DNA from 3 places in the Acinetobacter oleivorans DR1 genome. Region 1 is predicted to be linked to each of the others. Evidence: predicted binding sites of a transcription regulator. Region 1 holds the regulator's gene; each other region holds the start of a gene.
What was found. Region 1 encodes PhoB, which activates phosphate uptake and scavenging genes when phosphate is short. Its sites were predicted from a motif close to TGTCATNAANCTGTCATAA; they were not measured.
Positions count from the first base shown of each region.

Region 2: AOLE_RS14455 (inorganic phosphate transporter) is a predicted target of PhoB. The motif match lies at 2,736-2,754, and genes of this name have one in related genera.
Region 3: AOLE_RS05750 (NAD(+) kinase) is a predicted target of PhoB. The motif match lies at 2,442-2,460, and genes of this name have one in related genera.

Region 1 is NC_014259.1:112,637-120,301, reverse strand. It holds gene AOLE_RS00550 (MATE family efflux transporter) at 1-296, shown strand, start outside; gene AOLE_RS00545 (SDR family NAD(P)-dependent oxidoreductase) at 353-1,186, opposite strand; gene AOLE_RS00540 (TetR/AcrR family transcriptional regulator) at 1,399-2,070, shown strand; gene phoB (phosphate regulon transcriptional regulator PhoB) at 2,325-3,035, shown strand; gene phoR (phosphate regulon sensor histidine kinase PhoR) at 3,045-4,403, shown strand; partial or broken gene AOLE_RS20850 (hypothetical protein) at 5,326-5,418, shown strand; gene AOLE_RS00520 (alpha/beta fold hydrolase) at 5,487-6,683, opposite strand; gene AOLE_RS00515 (AcfC family putative adhesin) at 6,925-7,665, shown strand, end outside.
Region 2 is NC_014259.1:3,091,561-3,099,225, forward strand. It holds gene AOLE_RS14450 (D-serine ammonia-lyase) at 1-894, opposite strand, end outside; gene AOLE_RS14455 (inorganic phosphate transporter) at 1,058-2,689, opposite strand; gene metH (methionine synthase) at 3,153-6,839, shown strand; gene AOLE_RS14465 (SIR2 family protein) at 6,884-7,665, opposite strand, start outside.
Region 3 is NC_014259.1:1,229,929-1,237,593, forward strand. It holds gene mrcB (penicillin-binding protein 1B) at 1-2,395, opposite strand, end outside; gene AOLE_RS05750 (NAD(+) kinase) at 2,581-3,489, shown strand; gene AOLE_RS05755 (YeaC family protein) at 3,486-3,758, shown strand; gene AOLE_RS05760 (glycosyl transferase family protein) at 3,961-4,974, opposite strand; gene AOLE_RS05765 (dicarboxylate/amino acid:cation symporter) at 5,481-6,839, shown strand; gene AOLE_RS05770 (acyl-CoA dehydrogenase family protein) at 7,003-7,665, shown strand, end outside.

The DNA of each region.
Region 1 (7,665 bases):
TGGTGGTGTTAGGGCAGCAACTTTTATTTATTGTGCTGTGGGCAATTTTATTCTTTGGTGCAGGTGCCATTTTTGCATCAATCATGCGTGCCAGCGGAACCGTGACTGTTCCAATGCTACTTAATATTTCTGCTATTTTATTTATTGAAATTCCATGTGCTTACTGGTTCAGCTCAATATGGGGCCTTAAAGGAATCTGGGTTGCCTATGCCTTGGCATTCGTCAGTTTATGTATTATTCAAGGCCTGTATTACCAATTTATCTGGAAGAAAAAGAAGATTAAAGTTCTTATTTAGAACTAACTAAACCACATAAAAAAAGCCATCATTTGATGGCTTTTCCCGTTAAAAAATTACTTCATTAATTTGGTCACAATGGTTGAAGCACGTTGATATCCCGTTGGGAATAAACGCTGGAATGCATCAAGAATTTTTGCATCACTACCAATCAATAAACGGCGCTTATTTTTTAATACCGCTTGTAAAATTTGACGAGCTGCTTCTTCAGGAGGAGTACGTAGTAACTTGTCAAAGTTTTGGATTGATTTCGTCGGGTCCATACCCAAACTATTCAAGCTATCACTCATTTTTGCAGATTTAGCAATATTGGTGCGAATTCCACCCGGATGTACACATAACGAGCTTACGCCACTTTTTTCAATATCCAACTCTTGGCGTAATGATTCGGTAAAACCACGTACAGCAAATTTAGTCGCGTTATAGCCAGATTGAGTCGGTTGAGCTGTTAGACCAAATAAGCTCGAGATGTTAATAATATGGCCATCTTGAGTTTGCTTAATGAACGGTAAAAACTCTTTAGTACCGTACACGACACCCCAGAAGTTAATCCCAACTATCCACTCTAAATCTTCGTAAGTCGCACCTTCAACAGTTGAGCCTAGCGCAACACCAGCATTGTTAAAAATCAGGTTAACAGAACCGTGATCTTGCACAGTTTCTTGTGCCCACTGCTTTACCGCGTCCCGATCCGACACATCAAGCTTTTTGGTGGTAACAGTAATATTGCTGTACGGTTTTAAAAGCTCGACAGTTTGTTGTAATCCTTTTTCATTAATATCACTCAACGAAAGATGGCAGCCCTGTTTTGCCAAAAGAATTGCTAACTGTTGCCCAATGCCAGAACCTGCGCCCGTAATTGCAGCGACTTTGTTTTTAAAATTTTTCATTGTCCATCCTTTGTTTTTCGATATTTGCACAACCGGTTCATTGCATGTGCAGTTCAGACATCTTCAATATAATTTTGACAATATCCATTGTCAATATAGTACACTGTAAATTCAGATAGAATGGCACAATTCTTCTGAGGGCTTTATCATAGTGAGTATATTTGGCCAAAACCTATAAATTAGGAAACCAATCTTTAGGAAACGACTTATTTATGGCGACTAACGACTCAACCAGTAAAAAGAAAACAAAAAGTGTGAGTAAAGAACGTCAGTTCAAAGGGTTATCTCTATCAGAACGTAAAGAGGCCCGCCGTGAAAAACTGATTGAAGCAGGTATTGCGACTTACGGAACGCTCGGTTTTTTTTCCGTGACGGTAAAAGATGTATGCCAAGAGGCAAAACTCACAGAACGTTATTTTTATGAATCATTTAAAAAGAGTGAAGATTTATTCCAAACCATCTTTTTAAAAATGATTGAAGAATTACAGCAAAACTTAATGCAAGCCGTGATTAAAGCGACACCCGATCCAGAAAAAATGGTGGATGCTGGTTTAAGAGCACTGCTGACGACATTAAAAGACGACCCAAGATTAGCTCGTATTATCTATGTAGATGCAGTTTTGGTACAAGAGTTACATAATCAGGCCACCATTCAAGAAACTCTTACGCAATTTGATCGCATGATTCAAGCCTTTGTTATGCTGACCATGCCGCAAATTCAACACCATGAAAATGAGCTCTCTTTAATCGCAACTGGCTTAAATGGATATGTCACTCAAATTGCGATTCGATGGGTCATGGGAGGGTTTGAACAGTCGCTTGAGCAGGTTTTAACCGCATGCCGTATCGTTTTCTTATCTTTATTAGCGCAAGTTTCAAAATAATATTAAAGTTTTTTGACAGCCATAAATGTGCAAAATGAGTTAAGCGATTCAAGTGATAAGCTATTGAATGATTTTAAGAAAATTAAAGTCTTCATGTCACAATTTGGTCATACCTTTGCCTTAGTTTTGTCACAAATTATTGCTAAATTTAATTTTATAGACTTTTCTGCAATGAAATTGTCATAATTAATCTTTGTAATAAGCCTGTCATAACTACAAAACGGTTCACCGTTAAATCTATAGGATATTGCGCTGTGAAAGATGACTATATTTTAATTGTCGATGATGAGCTTCCTATTCGCGAAATGATCCATACTTCTTTGGACATGGCAGGCTTTCAATGTTTACAGGCAGAAGATGCCAAACAAGCTCATCAAATTATCGTCGACCAACGTCCGGCGCTTATCTTGCTTGATTGGATGTTACCTGGAGGCGTAAGTGGTGTCGATTTATGTCGCCGCTTAAAACGAGATGAAAACCTAGCAGAAATTCCAGTCATTATGTTGACTGCTCGCGGAGAAGAAGACCATAAAGTACAAGGTCTTGACGCAGGTGCAGATGACTACATGACTAAGCCTTTCTCTACACGTGAACTGGTTTCACGTATTAAGGCAGTTTTGCGTCGTGCTAATGCATTAAGTGGCGAAAAAACCATTGATGCCAATGGCTTAATTCTTGATCCTGTAAGCCAGCGTGTTAGCTTTGGCAACAGCATTTTAGATATGGGTCCAACTGAATATCGCTTACTTGCATTTTTTATGACCCATCCAGAGCGTGCATATACACGTGCCCAGTTGCTCGATCAGGTGTGGGGCGGTAATGTATATATCGAAGACCGCACTATCGATGTGCACATTCGCCGTTTGCGTAAAGTTTTAGAACCTTTTGGTGTAGACCGATTTGTTCAGACTGTGCGTGGAACTGGCTACCGTTTCTCAACACGTGCAGATTTAGCCGCAGGTTAACCAAGATTTATGTATGAACCCTACCCCGTCCCCGAACAGGTACGTGAACAAAAACTTTCCCGCTACAGTAGTTTATGGACGTTTGCCAAACAAGATTTACGGCTCTTATTATTTTTTCTAATTATTGCCGGTTTAGTCGGTTTAGGCCTTGGGTATTTCTGGAGCTGTATTTTTATCGCCTTCGTGGTGTTTTTTACACTCCAGTTGCGTTCTTTATATCTGGTCAATGACTGGATTGCGAATAAACCTTATGACGTTCCTCCAAATCTTAATGGGATTTGGGGGGCATTATTATTTAATGTTTACCGTGCTCAGCGCCAAGAACGAATTGTTCAGGCGGAAATGGTCGGTTTAATTGATCGAGCTCAGTCATCTTTGGTTGCACTTGCTGAAGCCGTTGTTTTAATTGATGACCAACATCAAATCGAATGGTGGAACCCTGCTGCTGAACGTTTGTTAGGGATCAGCCCACTTGACCGCGGTCGTAACTTATTAACCATTTTACGTCAGCCGACCTTTATTGAATATTTTAACAATATTGATCAAGCACCCGACGGGATTAAGCTTCACTCAAATTTTGATGATGACCGCTATGTACAGGTTAAGCTGACAAGATTTGGTGGAGAAAGTCGCTTATTGGTGGCTTACGACGTTACGCGTATGCACAACCTTGAGCAAATGCGTAAAGACTTCGTCGATAATATTTCTCATGAACTTCGTACACCATTAACGGTACTGAGTGGTTATATCGAGACCTTTACCGATCAAGAAGATATTAGTCCGCGCTGGAAACGTGCGTTTGATCAGATGCAGTCACAAACCAAGCGTATGAATGCTTTGGTGAATGATTTACTGCTGTTATCGAATTTAGAAAATAATAAAAAAATTGCAAAGAATCAGATTATTGAAATGCCGAGTTTAATGAGTCAACTCTTTGATGATGCTCAGGCCTACAATGCCGATTATGGACATACGCTCAATTTACATATTGATAGCCACTGTGACCTGATTGGTTCCGACATGGAAATCGCCAGTGCATTTAGTAACTTAATTACCAATGCCATCAAGTACACGCCAAAAGGTGGAACAATTACCATTGGCTGGCATGATGATGGTGAACATGCGTTCTTTAGTGTACAAGACACAGGCATTGGAATTAACCCTAAACATTTACCACGACTAACTGAACGCTTCTATCGTGTTGACAGTGACCGTAGTCGCCAAACAGGTGGTACAGGTTTAGGTCTTGCGATTGTAAAACACGTGCTGATGCAACACGGCGCGTATTTAGATGTGCAGTCTAAAGAAAACGAGGGATCAACATTTACCGCAGTTTTTCCGAAAGAAAGACTATATAACATGGCTTAAAAAGTATTCATTTCACGCAAAGGGTGAATATTAAATAGACACAGTGAAAGATACTTAGCCATTTTATATATATAATTTATTATGGACATGATTTTAATTTTTGTCATTGATAATATCAAATATAACCTATGGTCAGCCTCTATAAGTTATTTAATAAATCTCCTTTTTCTCTCATATCTATTTCATAGATTAGAATTTATGAAATAGATATACTAACTGTACTTTAAAAAATAAGACCACCCAATTTATACAATATATATAATCAATGTCATTGATAATTTAAAAAATAGTTAAAATAAAAAACACCATTTAAACTAATTATTTAACAGTTTTAAAAACCACTTTCATTTTTAAATAAAATTAGTATTATTAACTCGCTACAAAAAACTTAATCCATAAGAACAGCTAACATAATAATTAAGCGAGGCTTAAATGACTATTAACCCTGTAGAAATAATAGCGAATAATGCAGAAATAACTGATTGCTTTATTCTTGGTTTAAAAAGTGGAGAATCATTAAAAGTAAAAGTTCTTCATACTGATAAAGATCAACAGACTATTCTTGTATCAATTCGTGTATTCATAGAAGGTGAATCAATTGGACTAATCTCTTTTGATAAAATTGAGTCACTTGAGCCAATCCAAGAAGAACCTTACATAGAAACTATTGATGATCAATTAAGATGCATACCTATGGGCAAGTATTTAATGGTTTGGGGACATTTTGGTGGTTCAATAAATCAACGTTGCGAGCAAGGAGAACTTAAAAGTATTGATTGGAAGCACCGTACAATACTGTTACGCAGCAGAGTTTATGAAGGTCAGGAAGATACTGTGTACATTGATAAAATTGATTATATAGATGAATCACGAGAAGGCTCGGGAGCACGAGGCTCAGCTGTAGCCCCAGACTGGTATAAAGGTGCTGATGGAAAATGGCGCAAAAATGGACGTGAATATGAAGGCTAATTTTACCGCAGTTTTTCCAAAAGAAAGACTATATAACATGACCTAAAGTTATCCTTTGTACATATAAAAAGCCGACTTATGAAAAGCCGGCTTTTTTGTATTAGTTAAACCAATTTACTTAAAATTAGAGCAATACGATTTGCTCTGGTTTTTCTCTATTACGTTTAAAAAGTTAGTGGCAAACGTATTACTCTGGCGTAATGCATCGCGGTGATCTCCGCCATCAATCGTTTGATATATAGTTGGTTTTTTTAATTTACATAGCTGCTGATAATAAGCAGATGTGCCTCTAGGGTCGACTAAATGATCTTTAGAACCTTGAACAATCATTAATGGCACTGTAGGCACCATATTTTCAATGGACTGTTGTTTTAGATAAGCCAAAAGAGGTTTTAAATCAGCATTAGCTTTAAATATGCTAGAAGGAGATTTCTTCAAATCAGATTGAAGTTCAGATAAACAACGACTGCGCGCTTGAGTCAATACTGTGTTCATTTCTGGACTGACTAAGTTTTCAGGAACAATGCTTGGTTCGGCTGCTTGTGCTCCCAATAATACAATCGGGAAAAATGCTGCCACACTAGGTTCTGGGTTCGGATTAGTTTTCACATATTCTGCAATGCCCTCATATTGATAGCCACCTGGTGCAAGAGCGATCGCCCCTTTTAAATCCAGTTCGGGCGCATCTTTTTGACCATAGGCAGACACTGCAATTGCCGCAGCCCCACCTTGACTGTGCCCCATCACCAACCACTGTTTATTAAAACTCTTGGGCTTAAGCAAATGTAATGCACGCACTGCATCGACTACCGTATGCAGTTGGCTCTTTGCATTCATGTAAGGATGCCCACCCGGTGTACCTAAACCTTGATAATCAGGTGCAACAACTGCATAGCCACGTGCAAGCCAACCATCTAAAGCTTTGGAAGCAACTTCTTGATATGAGTGAACTGGCCCACCAACATAATCACCCGAAGGTGCACAAGTATCAGCAACTCCAGTCGTACCATGCGCCCAAGCCAGTATCGGCCAGCCATTTTTTGGTGGTGTTCCTTTTGGTAATAAAATAAAAGCCGATGCAACAATAGGCTCGCCCTGAATCCCTCGACTACGATAATTAACTAACAAACGCTGATCAGCATGAGGAAATAAATCCGTCACATCTTGCCGTTCTAAAGACAGTATTGAACCCGGTTTGTCGCTCACAATTTGCTTACCCACATCTGTCATGGGAGCAGCCATAGCAGAACCAGACATCAAACAAGCGCTGCTAAATAAAATTTTTAAAAAAGAATTACTTTTTTTAATCAAGGGATTACTCCTCTATTATTTACAATATATCTATTCAAATAATCAATTTATAAAATATAAATTACCATAAAATCTTCTATAGTTATATTTACTTCAAAAGAATTTACATTTATACAGTCACTTAAAATCTAATTAAAATATATTTTAAAGAAATGTATTATAAATATCGTTGCAAAAATTAATCCCGTTTAAATAATAAAAAATATATGCTGATATTTTCTTAATTACTATAGCGATTAAAATGTCAAAACAATATAAATTTATACCATACCTGATTTGTCTTATTCTCGGTTCTCTACCTATCCATAGCTTTGCAGATGTACAAGTGTATGGTCCTGGTGGACCAGCACCCGCCATGAAAGAAGCAGCCAAACAATTTACCAATAAGACTGGCATAGCAGTCCATCTAACGTCTGGGCCTACTTCTCAATGGTATGACAAAGCGAAACTAGATGCCGATGTTATATATAGTGGTTCTGAAGCCATGATGTCTGATTTTGAAAATGCTTTTTCTGAGCAAATTATAAAAGACTCGGTGGAACCTTTATATTTACGCCCTGCAGCCATTTTAGTACGCAAAGGAAATCCTAAAAATATTAAAGGATTTAAAGATCTAGCTAAATCTGGCGTTAAAATTTTAGTTACTCATGGTGCAGGTCAGGTCGGTATGTGGGAGGATATTGCTGGTAGAACTGGCAATATTCAATTAACCAAATCTGTTCGAAAAAATATTGCCACCTATGCAGCCAATACAGGTATTGCCAAGAAAAACTGGGAAGAAAATAGCAGCTATGATGCTTGGTTAGTTTTTAATATTTGGGGAATTAGTAACCCAGATGTTGGGCAAATTATACCTATTGAACCAGAGCTGGTTGTCTATCGAGATGCAGGTGTAGCCTTAACCAAGCATAGTTTAAAAGATGCTGAAGCTAAACGTTTTGTAGAGTTCTTATCGTCTCAGCAAGGTAATACTATTTTCAAA
Region 2 (7,665 bases), 1.2 Mb from region 1:
GTGCTCACCAAAAGCCAGTTTCAACCCAAAACTCACGCCACCTGGGCCACCACCGACGCCACAAGGCAAATAAACAAATAATGGGTGTTCAGCATCAACTTTAATTTGTTTTTGCTCAAATTGCTGTTTTAAGCGGATTCCTGCAACGGCATAGCCTAAAAATAATGTTCTCGAGTTTTCATCATCAATAAAAAAGCAGTGTGGATCTTGTTCTGCGGCTTTTCGTCCCTCTTCAACCGCTACGCCATAGTCACTAGCATATTCCACCACGTTGACGCCCAGTGAACGCAGTTTGTCTTTCTTCCACTGTCTCGCATCGGCAGACATATGGACTGTGACTCTAAAACCCAGTTTGGCGCTCATAATGCCAATTGAAAGCCCAAGGTTGCCTGTAGAACCTACTGCAATTTGATACTTAGAAAAAAACGTGCGAAATGCGTCTTGGTCGAGTTTAGTGTAATCGTCTTCCAACTTAAGAAGCCCTGCCTCAATTGCCAATTTTTCGGCGTGAGCCAAGACTTCATAAATACCACCACGGGCTTTAATTGAACCTGAAATAGGTAAATGACTATCTTTTTTTAGCCAGAATGCTCCACTCAGTAGCACTTGTTCTGTTGAAGAAAGTGCTTGCTGCATTTTCGGAATTTCAACAATATCTGATTCAATTTTTCCATGTTGTGCTTGAGTTTCAGGAAATACCTTTGCTAAATAAGGTGCGAAACGCGCTAGCCTTGCTTCCGCGTCACTTACATCGTCTACTGTGAGTCCAACTTTTTCTAAAGCTTCTGTTAAAGGATAGCGATGAGGTGTAAACCAAAATGTCTCTTTATAGGCTTGCAGTGTCTCAATAAGTGGAAATTGTTGTTTTAGCTGATCTATTTGAACCGCATCCATAATCTATCCTGATATAAAAAGTTTAAGCTCAGCTTTTAAAGCTGTTTGACGCCTTATAACGACTTGTTAATTTATAATTGAATGTACATGAAAATAGACTGAACTTTAAAAGAAACAAATAAAAAAGCCACTGTTTACAGTGGCTTTAATGTTTTAAATGCGTTTATACAAACTGCAAGAATAACCAGTACAAACCGCCTGATAAACAGATTGTTGCAGGAAGTGTAAATACCCATGCAGATAAAATTGTTTTCACTGTATTGAAGTTTAAGCCTGATTTATTCGCAACCATGGTACCCGCAACAGCACTGTTTAAAACGTGTGTTGTTGAAACCGGCATACCTAAACCGTCAGCAGCTGCAATTGTACTCATTGCTACAAGCTCAGCAGACATCCCCTGACCATAAGTCATATGATGCTTACCAATACGCTCACCTACAGTCACAACAATACGTTTCCAGCCAACCATGGTGCCTAAGCCAAGTGCCAAAGCAACTGCTACTTTCACCCAAGTTGGAATGTATTGTAAGAATGAATCTAAGCTACTACGGTATTCTTTCACAAGTTTTTCTTGTGATTGATCCATTTTTGGTAATGCATTTGCTTTATCCAAGCGCTTAAACGAAGTGGTGCTTAAATACATGTCATTACGAATTTCGCTAATTGCAGCTTCTGGAATATCTTTTAAGTTGCTATAGCTAGAAACACGCTCACCCAAGTGGTCAGTCATGCTTGCCAATGCAGGCACTACTTCTGGAGTTTGCTGTTTAGTTTGAATGTATTTAGTCAGAATAAGACGTGCTTTTTCATCAGTTAATTCTGGCTGATTTTGATTCAAAAATACGGCAGTTTGAGAAGAAAGCTGATGGAATGATTGAACTTGTTGTGTATCAAGGTTTTTATTTAATGAATAAGCCAACGGCACCAGACCAACCAAAATCAGCATGATGAGACCCATACCTTTTTGACCGTCATTAGAACCATGTGCAAAACTTACACCTGTACAGGTAAAGATTAAAATTGCACGAATGATTGCTGGTGGTGGTTTATTACCTTCTGGCGGCTGGAATAATTCTAATTGGCGTTTAAAAACAGTTTTAACCAATAAGAATACAATCGCTGCAAAAGCAAAACCAATTAAAGGCGAAAATAATAATGCCTTACCGACTTTAATCACCTGATCCATATCAACACCGCTGGTCGTTACGCCAGTCGATGCACTCAACAGATGGTTCATAATGCCTACGCCCAAGATTGAACCAATCAAGGTATGAGAACTAGAAGCAGGAATACCCAAGAACCAAGTACCTAAGTTCCAGAGAATCGCAGCAATTAGAAGCGCAAAAACCATTGCGAAACCTGCACCGCTACCCATGTTCATAATCAGTTCAACAGGCAACAATGCAATAATGCCGTAAGCGACTGCGCCGCTTGCAACCATTACCCCAAGAAAATTACAAAAACCTGCCCACATGACTGCAACTGGTGCAGGTAAAGCATTGGTGTAAATCACTGTTGCTACTGCATTTGCAGTATCGTGGAAGCCATTTACAAACTCAAAGCCTAAAGCAATCAAGAGTGCAGTAGATAAAAGGATAACCGAATAAAGACTCAAAGGTGGTACATGTGCTAAATCAGCACTCACCTGAAATCCAATATAAATAAGTGTTGCAACAATAATCGTCAGAAACACCGGCATAAAAAACTTAGGTGTCGGGACATGTACATTCGTCGATTTGACTTGCAGGTTTGCCGCAAGTTTTGAATCCGAAACAGGGGGTAGATTAGAATTCATGCAGACGGTAAGAGGATAAAAAAATCCTCTGTATTCTTAAATTAAATTATGACAATTATATGACAAAGCGGCGCCTGATGAAGTCAATTTTTCATATTTTGACCTCATTTGATGCACCTTTCCTCTATGAAATTTATTTTTTTATTAAAATACAATAATTTAAATCAATTTATATCTTCCTTATTTATGACTATTTTTAAAGCAAAAATATATAAAAAATTACCCGAATGCTTATTTTTTAAACAGCATAATTGTCATAAAAAGGAATATTGGCGATGAAATATTTCAATATCATGATCATTTTATGAATATTTGATGAAAAAACAGTCTCTATTTGTCATAAAAGCCGTTTTTTAATGAATCTATTACAAGTGAATGGTGGGTCGTTATAGCTCATCAATTGTGCAACTATTCTGTTACAATAGCGCCGCATTTTTAAATTTGTACGATATCGGGGTTTTTTATGTCTACGCTTGCCACCCTAAAAGCGCTTCTTGCCAAACGCATTCTGATTATTGATGGTGCGATGGGTACCATGATTCAACGCCATAAATTAGAAGAAGCTGACTACCGTGGTGAGCGTTTTGCCGATTGGGCACAAGACCTAAAAGGTAACAATGACCTTCTTGTGCTGACTCAACCCGAAATCATTCAAGGTATTCATGAAGCTTATCTTGATGCAGGCGCAGACATTATTGAAACCAACAGCTTTAACGGCACGCGTGTTTCAATGTCTGACTACCACATGGAAGATCTTGTTCCAGAGATTAACCGTGAAGCAGCACGTTTAGCTAAAGCAGCTTGTGAAAAATATTCGACTCCAGATAAACCGCGTTTTGTAGCAGGTGTACTCGGTCCAACATCGCGTACCTGTTCAATTTCACCTAATGTAAATGACCCTGCCTTTCGTAACATCACTTTTGATGAGCTAAAAGAAAACTATATTGAGGCAACTCATGCGCTGATTGAAGGCGGTGCAGATATCATTCTGATTGAAACCGTTTTTGATACATTAAACTGTAAAGCTGCAATTTTTGCGGTGAAAGAAGTCTTTAAGCAAATTGGTCATGAATTACCACTCATGATTTCAGGGACTATTACCGATGCTTCAGGTCGTACTTTAACAGGTCAAACTGCTGAAGCGTTCTGGAACTCTGTACGCCATGGTGACTTACTCTCAATTGGTTTCAACTGTGCCCTTGGTGCAGATGCTATGCGTCCTCACGTTAAAACCGTGTCTGATGTTGCTGATACGTTCATTTCTGCTCATCCAAATGCTGGCTTACCAAACGCTTTTGGTGAATATGATGAAACACCAGAACAAACTGCTGCCTTCTTAAAAGAATTTGCAGAAAGTGGTTTGATCAATATTACCGGCGGTTGCTGTGGTACGACGCCAGACCATATCCGTGCTATTGCCAATGCTGTAAAAGACATTGCACCACGTCAAATTCCTGAAACTAAGCCAGCTTGTCGCTTAAGTGGTTTAGAACCATTTAATATTTATGATGACTCATTGTTCGTTAACGTCGGTGAACGTACCAACGTTACTGGTTCAAAAAAATTCTTACGCTTAATTCGTGAAGAAAACTTTGCCGAAGCTTTAGAAGTTGCACAGCAACAAGTGGAAGCTGGCGCTCAGATTATCGACATTAACATGGATGAAGGGATGCTCGATTCGCAAAATGCGATGGTACATTTCCTAAACCTTGTGGCATCTGAGCCAGATATTTCACGTGTGCCTATCATGATTGACTCATCGAAATGGGAAATCATTGAAGCAGGCTTAAAATGCGTACAAGGTAAACCTGTCGTTAACTCGATTTCGTTAAAAGAAGGTTATGACGAGTTTGTCGAAAAAGCTCGCCTGTGTCGCCAATATGGTGCTGCAATTATTGTGATGGCCTTTGATGAAACTGGTCAGGCCGACACTGCTGAGCGTAAACGCGAAATCTGTAAACGTTCTTATGACGTTTTGGTTAACGATGTTGGCTTCCCTGCTGAAGATATTATTTTTGACCCGAACGTGTTTGCAGTGGCAACAGGTATTGAAGAACACAATAACTATGGCGTCGATTTTATTGAAGCCACAGGTTGGATTAAACAAAACTTACCTCACGCCATGATTTCTGGTGGTGTATCGAACGTTTCATTCTCGTTCCGCGGTAATGAGCCTGTTCGTGAAGCGATTCACTCTGTGTTCTTATATCATGCCATTAAACAAGGCATGACTATGGGGATTGTAAATGCCGGACAAATGGCAATTTATGACGATATTCCTAAAGAACTCAAAGATGCAGTTGAAGATGTTGTTTTAAACCAGAACCAAGGTGAATCTGGTCAACTTGCTACTGAAAAACTACTTGAAGTCGCTGAAAAGTTCCGTGGTCATAGTGGTGCGCAGCGCGAAGCAGAAAACCTTGAATGGCGTAACGAACCTGTAGAGAAACGTCTTGAATATGCATTAGTCAAAGGTATTACCACATACATTGACGAAGACACAGAAGAAGCTCGCCTAAAAGCCAAACGTCCTTTAGATGTAATCGAAGGCGCTTTGATGGACGGCATGAACGTTGTTGGTGACTTGTTCGGTTCAGGCAAAATGTTCTTACCTCAGGTTGTGAAATCTGCACGAGTTATGAAGCAAGCTGTAGCTTGGCTCAACCCGTACATTGAAGCTGAGAAAACAGGTAGCCAATCTAAAGGTAAAGTCCTGATGGCAACTGTTAAGGGCGACGTACACGATATTGGTAAAAATATTGTAGGCGTGGTACTGGGCTGTAATGGTTACGATATTGTTGACCTTGGCGTGATGGTGCCTTGCGAGAAAATCTTGCAAACTGCAATTGATGAAAAATGTGACATCATTGGATTATCAGGTCTGATTACGCCATCTTTAGATGAAATGGTGTTTGTTGCGAAAGAAATGCAGCGTAAAGGCTTTAACATTCCTTTATTGATTGGTGGTGCAACAACTTCAAAAGCACATACAGCAGTAAAAATTGACCCTCAATACCAAAACGATGCAGTGATTTATGTTGCCGATGCTTCACGTGCTGTGGGTGTCGCAACTACCCTTCTTTCAAAAGAAATGCGTGGAAACTTTATTGCAGAGCACCGGGCTGAATATGCCAAAATCCGTGAGCGCTTAGCCAATAAACAGCCAAAAGCTGCAAAATTGACTTATAAAGAGTCGGTTGAGAATGGTTTTAAAATTGATGAAAGCTACGTGCCACCAAAACCAAATCTTTTGGGAACACAGGTCTTAACAAATTACCCACTTGCAACACTCGTAGATTATTTTGACTGGACACCATTCTTCATTTCTTGGAGCTTGGCAGGTAAGTTCCCGAAAATTTTAGAAGATGAAGTGGTTGGTGAAGCGGCAACTGATCTGTATAACCAAGCTCAAGCAATGTTGAAAGATATTATCGACAACAACCTTTTTGACGCACGTGCTGTATTTGGTATGTTCCCTGCTCAGCGCACTGATGCGGACACCGTCAGCGTATTTGATGAAGCGGGTCAAAAGGTTACACATACCTTTGAGCATTTACGTCAGCAATCTGACAAAGTCACAGGTAAACCAAACTTGTCTTTGGCAGATTACATTCGCGCTGACCGTGAGCAGCAGGACTACTTAGGCGGATTCACTGTATCGATTTTTGGTGCAGAAGAATTGGCAAATGAATACAAAGCCAAAGGTGATGACTACTCTGCAATTTTAGTGCAGTCATTAGCTGACCGCTTTGCTGAAGCTTTTGCCGAACACTTACATGAACGCATTCGTAAAGAGTTCTGGGGCTATAAAGCTGATGAACAGCTCAGCAATGAAGAACTGATTAAAGAGAAATACGTCGGTATTCGCCCTGCACCGGGCTACCCTGCTTGCCCTGAGCACTCTGAAAAGGCAGTGTTATTTGATTGGTTAGGCTCTACCGACAAAATCGGTACTAAACTAACTGAACACTTTGCAATGATGCCACCATCTTCAGTAAGTGGTTTCTATTATTCTCATCCACAAAGTGAATACTTTAACGTAGGCAAAATCTCTCAAGACCAACTTGAAGATTATGCAAAACGTAAAGGTTGGACACTTGATGAAGCGAAGCGTTGGTTAGGACCGAATTTAGATGATTCGATTGTTTAAGCTTAAGTAACAATATTAAATCCCCTCAATTGAGGGGATTTTTATTAATTCTCATATTTTTTAAAATCATATAGGCATAACAATTTTTTATAATTAGAATCTAAATCTCCATTTATTTTTAATAGGTATTCTTTTAAATCATCTAAATCAAAAGAATTATTATATATTTTATAAAAAATATACTCTATTTTATAACTCTCAGGAATATTTTCAGCTATTAATACTTCATTAATATTTTTTAAACCAAGACTATCGAATCTACTCATATTTGTTTTAAAATTATTCGCAAGTTTAGTTCGTTGCTGTGTTTTCAATGTTTCGGCCTTAAATAAATCGGGAACTATATTTGCAAATCCAAAAATAGGAAACCAATGAGTCCTTGAAACAGGAAATTCATCAATAAGCTTAACTAGATTTTCACTTTTATTATCAATAATTTCAAAGTAATCAATAATCAACTGTGAAGAATCTGTATATGTATATTCAATAGTTGGCTTAGATTTTGGAGAAATTGCTAAAATTCTTTCTGAGTTTTTTAGTTGATCAATATCATCAGCAATACTTACTTTTATTGTTCCTCCCGAAGTAATATCTTTAACATTATCAAGTACACGTCTAATCTCATATGTAGATACAGGCAAGCTTAAAGATTCTAATGCACGATATAACTCAATGTAATTATCTGTTTTAAGTTTATTAATTCTTAAAGTATTTCCATCAACATCAATATCATGATCTAGTATTTCTAATGAATCAGAACCTTCTTGATATTCAACCAATAAAAAATTATTTCTTATCAATTCCGCTTGAGTAGAGTTGAGTTGAA
Region 3 (7,665 bases), 1.1 Mb from region 1:
AGTTGTTATAACTACCACTTGAAATTACACGTGAGTTATTTGACAGATCTTGTTGCATCTGACTTTCACTTTCACGAATATAACTGTCGGTATTATCATCCTGAGAGTCAGACGTTGTGTTATCACTTTGTGGCGTATATGTTGGATCAACTTGATAATAAGGTGCTCCACATGGTGTAGCACGGTGCGGAACCGTATGTGTTAGCATCGGAATATACATAGCGCCATCACAAGCCTGAGCAGATAAATCACCTGTTGCACGATCAATCCACTGCCACTGTACAGTGTCTGGTTGACGTATATTCACAGGAGTTTGGCGTAACTGTTTCATTACGTTAGTCCATACTGGCAATGCACCAGATGAGCCTGTTAATCCTGTTACTTTGTTGTCATCTAAACCTAACCATACTACAGCGACATGGTTACCCGAATAACCTGCAAACCATGAGTCACGTGTATCGTTAGTCGTACCTGATTTACCCGCCAATTTTAAAGCTGGAGATAAGCTGCTATAGGCTGAACGACCAGTACCCGAAGACATAACCTGTTGTAAACCATAGTTCATGATATAGCCAACAGCTGGATCAATCGTTTGTTGGACATTCAGGCCATAACGGTCAAGTAAACGACCATTCGCATCTACCACAGAGCGAATTGCACGAGTTGGATATTTAAAACCGCCTGTGGCGAAGTTTTCATAGATTCCGAGCACTTCCATTGGTGACATATTGACTGCCCCAAGGAAAATAGAAGGGTAGGCAGGAATCGTTGATTCAACACCAAACTTTCTTAGATTATTGGTAAATGTTGATAAACCAAACTCTTGACCCAAACGTACAGCAGAAAGGTTGTATGAGTTTGCTAATGCTTCGCTCAGACTTACTACACCATGTCCACCACCACTATAGTTTTTAGGTGTCCAGCTTTTACCGCCATCTACAGGAACACTGATTGGAGCATCTTCAATTTGGCTTGCCCAGTTATAACGACCAGATTCAATCGCACTTAAATAAATCACAGGTTTCAATAAAGAACCGACTTGACGTTTTGCATCTAAAGCACGGTTAAAACCAGTAAAGTCTTGTGTAGAGCCAACTGCTGCAACAAGCTCACCATTTTCAGGATGGGCAATCAGTACAGCACCTTGTAGGTTTTTCAAACGTGCTGGGTTGCTGTTGGCTAAGCGTTCTACTGAAGCTTTAAACGCGTTTTGAACTTGAGTTTGAGTAATTGGATCTAAGGTCGTAAAAATACGTAATCCCTGATTGGTTAAATCACTTTCTTGATATTCTGTACGCAACTGGCGACGCACAATATCTAAAAAGTCTGGGAATTTTGCAGGCCCTAAACTTGGTTTACTTAATACATTTAAAGGACGTGCAATTTCATCTTCATATTCGGCTTGAGTTAAATAACCCATCACACGCATGTTATTTAACACAGTGTCGCGACGTTTTTTTGCACCTTCAGGGTTTTTCCAAGGATTATATAAAGAAGGGCCTTGTACCAAACCTACTAAATAAGCTTGTTGTGCAACGCTAAGTTCACGTAATGGCAAACCAAAATAAAATTGTGAAGCCAAACCATAGCCATTAATTGAGTAGCTACCGTTTTGGCCCAGATTCACTTCATTTAAATAGGCTTCTAAAATTTCATCTTTGCTGTAATGCAGCTCGATGAGCAAAGCCATTAAGGCCTCATTAACTTTACGTTTTAATGTACGCTCAGGTGTGAGATAGAAGTTTTTAACTAATTGTTGAGTCAGGGTTGAGCCACCTTGACGCTTTCCACCCGTGATATTACTCACTAGTGCACGAGCTGTACCGCGAATTGAAATACCATGATGATGATAAAAATTGCGGTCTTCTGTAGAAATTAAAGCTTCAATAAGTGGTTTAGGGACATTATTCAGTTTAATAAGTACACGGTCTTCATTGTGTTGAGGATAAATTCCTCCAATGAGTAACGGTTCTAAGCGTGCAACGCCAGTTGAAGAAGGTTTGGTACTTCGAACTTCAACAACTTGATCATTTGCAAAACTTAACTCTAAGACTTGTTCAGGTTCAACACTGTCACCGTAGTCAAAACCACGTGTGTGAATATACATGTTGCTGCCTTGAGCAACATAACTTCCAGACTTGTCATAATTACTTGAAGTTTTGTAACCCAGTAGCTTCAATTCTTGAGTGAAATTTGCTTGGGAAATAGGTGCGTTGTTATAAATTTCCAGAGGTCGTGCAAACACTTTGGCAGGAATATCCCACCGTTGTCCTTCAAATTTTTCACGGATAATATTATCTAAACGAATCAGATAGATACTAAGAGCAATAAAAGCACCAATGACCAAAATGGAAAAGATTAGTGCAAAGAAACCGATACCACGTTCAAACTTCATAAAAATGAGATAAAACCCTAACAATGCCTGTAATGATGCGATAGCTTGTCATCAATTTGCAATGATAAAACTGTGAATAATTGGAAAACTTAGATTGAATTTTACAGCATCTTGTAGTTATGTTTTTTTAAATTAATCAGGTTAATGTTATTATAGGCAAGTATCGCAGCGGAGCTTACTCATTCGTGCAAATTTCACATAAGTCCTTCAGAAACGTCGGGTTAATCGGTCGACCAGATAAATCATCAGTTGTAGAAACACTATGTTTAATTCATGATCATTTATTGAACCTAGGTTTAAACCCCATTTTTGATCAGGAAACTGCTGAATTAGTGCCTTATGATCATGCACAGGTAGTAAGCCGTCATTTATTAGGTGAAGTTGCTGATTTAGTTATTGTAGTTGGCGGGGACGGTTCTTTACTCCACGCGGCAAGAGCTTTAGTTCGTTACAATACACCTGTTATTGGTATCAACCGTGGTCGATTAGGTTTTCTAACCGATATCAAACCATCAGAAGCGATTTTTAAACTTGACCAAGTGCTTCAAGGGCATTTTCAACTTGATCGCCGTTTCTTACTTGAAATGGAAGTGCGAACAAATGGCGAAGTCATTTATGATGCCATTGCTTTAAATGATGTCGTTTTGCACTCGGGTAAGTCGGTCCACATGATTGACTTCGAACTCAACATTGATGGTCAATATGTTTATCGCCAGCATAGTGATGGTTTAATTGTTTCGACTCCAACTGGATCAACAGCTTATGCGTTGTCAGGTGGTGGACCAATTTTACATCCAAGTATGGATGCGATTGCATTAGTTCCAATGCATCCGCATACATTGTCATCACGTCCGATCGTAGTCGGTGGACAAAGCGAAATTAAGATTGTTATTCGCGAAAATCGGGTGTTACCAATGGTGAGTGCAGATGGTCAACATAGCATATCGCTCAATGTTGGAGATAGTTTACACATCCGCAAACATCCATTTAAACTAAGTTTATTGCATCCACCAGGTTATGATTTTTATATGGCCTGCCGTACCAAACTTGGTTGGAACCAAGATTTTGAATCTTTCCAAAGAGATGAATCATGAATATTGAACAAATGCTATCTATTTTAAACCCTGAGATCGTAGAGCGTTTAAAAACAGCAGTAGAAATTGGTAAATGGCCAAATGGCGTTGTTTTAACAAAAGAGCAGCGTGAAACTTGTATGCAAGCTGTAATTGCTTGGGAGTTAAAGAACTTACCAGAAGAGCAGCGTAGTGGTTATATTGACCGTGGTACGAAAGAAGAGGGTGAGGTTTGTGAAGATGATCACCACAAACATGAGCCAGAATTTAAACCAATTCGTTTTGTTTAAAATTTAATAAGACAGAAAATTTATTTTTGGTTATTCCATACAGCCTCATATAGCATGTTTTTTATAAGTTGTAGTATATAGGCTTTTATTACTTTTGAAGGATCAAAAGTAACCAAAAATCCTTTGTATCACTGACGATACTTCCATGTATCGCAGTGATACGGTCGACATCCATGTCGACTTTCACGATAGCATATGTTAACTACGCATTAAGATTGCTTGAATTTCTTGTTTCCCACAATACTTTTGCTTTCTGCATTGCCTCTTCAAAACTCGCAACAACGCCCATGGTATATAGCGCAATTCCCATTGTTTCTGTTACTGCCATTTCACCGTATTCATGGTGCTGCTGACCTAGCCATACTGCTTTGAAAGTTGCTAAATCTAATTCTTCTTCAGTTGGACTACGTTCAGGCGTGAGTTTTGGTAACTCATGTTCATAGAGCTCACCATTTTTAATGCCACAAATGAGTGTTTTTGCATCTGGATTTCGCTCAAATTCACCGCCTTCACCCTTAATCACAGCACTATTTTGATAGCCTAAGCGCAGTGCACTATGTTGATGAGAGGTTCTATACGCTGGATGGAATATAGCTTGTAAGGTAGCTTTAGCATTAAAAGGATTAATGAGACGGGCTAAAGTATGAATAGGCGAACGTAATCCCATTACATTTCTTAAAGAAATCAGTTCACTTAAAACTGGTGAAATCACATCTAGTGGTAAGTATGCGAAATTTTGCTCTGCTAGTTGTGTTCGTACTTCTTGTTCAGAATGACAAATTTGATAACCCAGATATTCTAAAACTTGCTCGGTATAGACACGGTTAAGCGTGTGACCTGATGCACCATGCATAACAATCTTATAGCCATGTTGGGCAAGCGTAAGAGCTGCTAACAAAAACCATGGGTAATGTTTACGTTTACCCGCATAAGATGACCAGTCTAAATCAACGTCTAAAGGTTGAAAATTGAGTTGATCTCTAGTGGCTTGAACAAATCCCGCGAGTTCATCAATAGATTCTTCTTTAACACGAAGTAGCATTAAAAAAGCACCTAACTGAACATCAAGCACTTCACCTTTTAAAATCATGCTAAATGCTTGATAAGCTTCTTCATAGCTTAAAGAGCGTGAACCACTTTTTCCCTTACCTAAAATACGGACATATTGAGCGAATGGGTGTTCAGCATCTTTATAGATATTACGTTTAGTATTCATCGTGGTTCAAAAACAATAAAAATGATGGGATGTAGGCAGCTCAAAATGAAATGTCCACAAGTATTTAATCAATATGACATAAAAAACTGTCGAAAAAATATCAAAAGTGTTTCTTATACTAAAGTCTTAAGGCTGCATGAGTGTTTTTTGCGCGTATTAGCTAAAAATTTAACCGAATCATTATTTAATTCGAGTACACTTTCTTGTGCTTTTTTTGAGCACTCATATCATAATTTTCTGTGATTCTCCTATATCTTCAGCTTTTTATTGAAAAAGTAAGAGGTTATTTCTAACTACTCAAAGTGGTTAGAAACTTCAGGTATTCTCCTGTTTTAGAAAACAACTTTTTTTGTTTTCATTGAGGTAGTAGGAAGGTTTTTTGTTTACAAAGAACCGTTTCCCTTTTGCGGTGTTCATGTGAAAGGTTAGGGCTGTGTATTCGTAAAGAATAGACGTTTCATTTTGGTATTTCCAACGGACTTGGAAATATAGATTGAAGTAAAGTTATGGCTAAAAAACCGATTTATAAATCACTTTATTTTCAGGTGATTATTGCGATTATTGCGGGTGTTTTGGTAGGGCATTTTTCCCCAAGCTCAACGCAAATTGTCAATGGTGTTGAACAGCATATCCCAGGTTTAGGTGAGAAACTCAAGCCATTAGGTGATGCCTTTATTCGTTTGATCAAGATGATCATCGCTCCAGTTATTTTCTGTACCGTGGTCAGCGGTATTGCTGGCATGGAAAGCATGAAGTCAGTCGGAAAAACTGGCGGCGTCGCGTTGTTATATTTTGAAGTTGTTTCAACAATTGCACTTCTGATTGGCCTTGTTGTAATTAACATTGCTAAACCGGGTGTAGGGATGAATATTGACCCTACAACTCTAGACACCTCGGGCATTCAAAAATACGTCAGTTCTGGTGAGTCACAATCTACCATTGATTTCTTAATGCACATCATTCCAGATACGGTTGTTGGCGCATTTGCAAATGGTGAAATCTTACAAGTCCTTCTTTTTGCAATTCTCTTTGGTTTTGCTTTACATAAGTTAGGTGATGCAGGACGTCCAGTTTTAAAATTTATTGATCAAGTTGCACATGTGTTCTTTAACATTGTGAACATGATTATGAAACTGGCTCCGATTGGTGCATTCGGTGCAATGGCATTCACCATTGGTAAATATGGCGTTGGTTCACTTGTACAATTAGGGCAATTAATTCTCTGCTTCTATGTTACGTGTCTACTCTTTATCTTCTTGATTTTGGGTACAATCAGCCGTATGAGTGGATTCAGTATCCTCAAAATGATTCGCATGATTCGTGAAGAGTTATTAATTGTACTTGGTACATCTTCTTCTGAATCTGTTTTACCTCGCATGTTGCGTAAACTCGAAATTGCAGGTTGTGAAAAGTCTGTAGTCGGTTTGGTTATTCCAACAGGTTATTCATTTAACCTAGATGGAACGTCAATTTATTTGACTATGGCAGCAATCTTTATTGCTCAGGCAACGAATACTCAGCTTGATATTCAACATCAGATTACTTTGTTATTAGTACTCTTAATCTCATCTAAGGGTGCGGCGGGTGTAACTGGATCTGGCTTTATTGTTATGGCGGCAACTTTGTCTGCTGTTGGACATATTCCGGTTGCAGGTTTGGCATTGATTTTAGGTATTGACCGTTTCATGTCAGAAGCACGTGCTTTAACTAACCTCGTTGGTAACTCTTTAGCGACGATTGTTGTTGCTAAATGGGTCGGTGCTTTAGATAAAGATAAGCTTAATGATGCTTTAAATAATCCAGATGAAGTCGACAGAAAAATGATGGAACCAAAAAGTCCTCAAGTCGCTGAAGGTCTAGATTAATTCAAATAAACCTATATAAAAAAGGAAGCTAAAGCTTCCTTTTTTATTGGCTGACTGAAAAGTACAGTTTTAATGAGCAGCTATGCCATGACAGTTGCTAAAAAAATGATTAGCATGCACAGCAATGAGATTCGATAAAACAATAAAGCTGAAGGAAAATATTATGTTGGCATACGATGCAGATTTAGAATTATTCCGTGATAATTTTAAACGTTTTATGAGTGAGCATATTGCGCCTCACTACGACCAATGGGAACGCGAAGGAATCATGCCTCGTTCAGTTTGGAATCAACTGGGTGAAAATGGCTATTTATGTGTGGATGTTCCAGAAGAATATGGTGGTTATGGGGTTCCAACTTACTATTCATTGATGCTGGTTGAAGAATCTGCACGTGCTGGCTTTTGTGCATTATCAACAGCTATTTCTTGCCACTCTGAAATTGCCGCACCGTATATTTTACATATCGGGACAGAAGAGCAAAAACAATATTGGTTACCGAAAATGGTAACAGGTGAAGTTGTTGGTGCAATTGGTATGACTGAACCTGGAGCAGGTTCAGATTTACAATCAATGCGTACCAGTGCCATTTTGCAAGACGATCACTATTTATTAAATGGTTCAAAAACATTTATTTCAAATGGACAGCATGCTGATCTTGTCGTGCTTGCAGTAAAAACTGATCCTCAAGCACGGGCGAAAGGTGTGTCATTATTATTGGCAGATACACATTTGGAAGGCTTTAAAAAAGGCACAAATTTAGACAAAATCGGCCTACATTCTCAAGATACATCTGAGTTGTTTTTTGACAATGTGAAAGTACCTAAA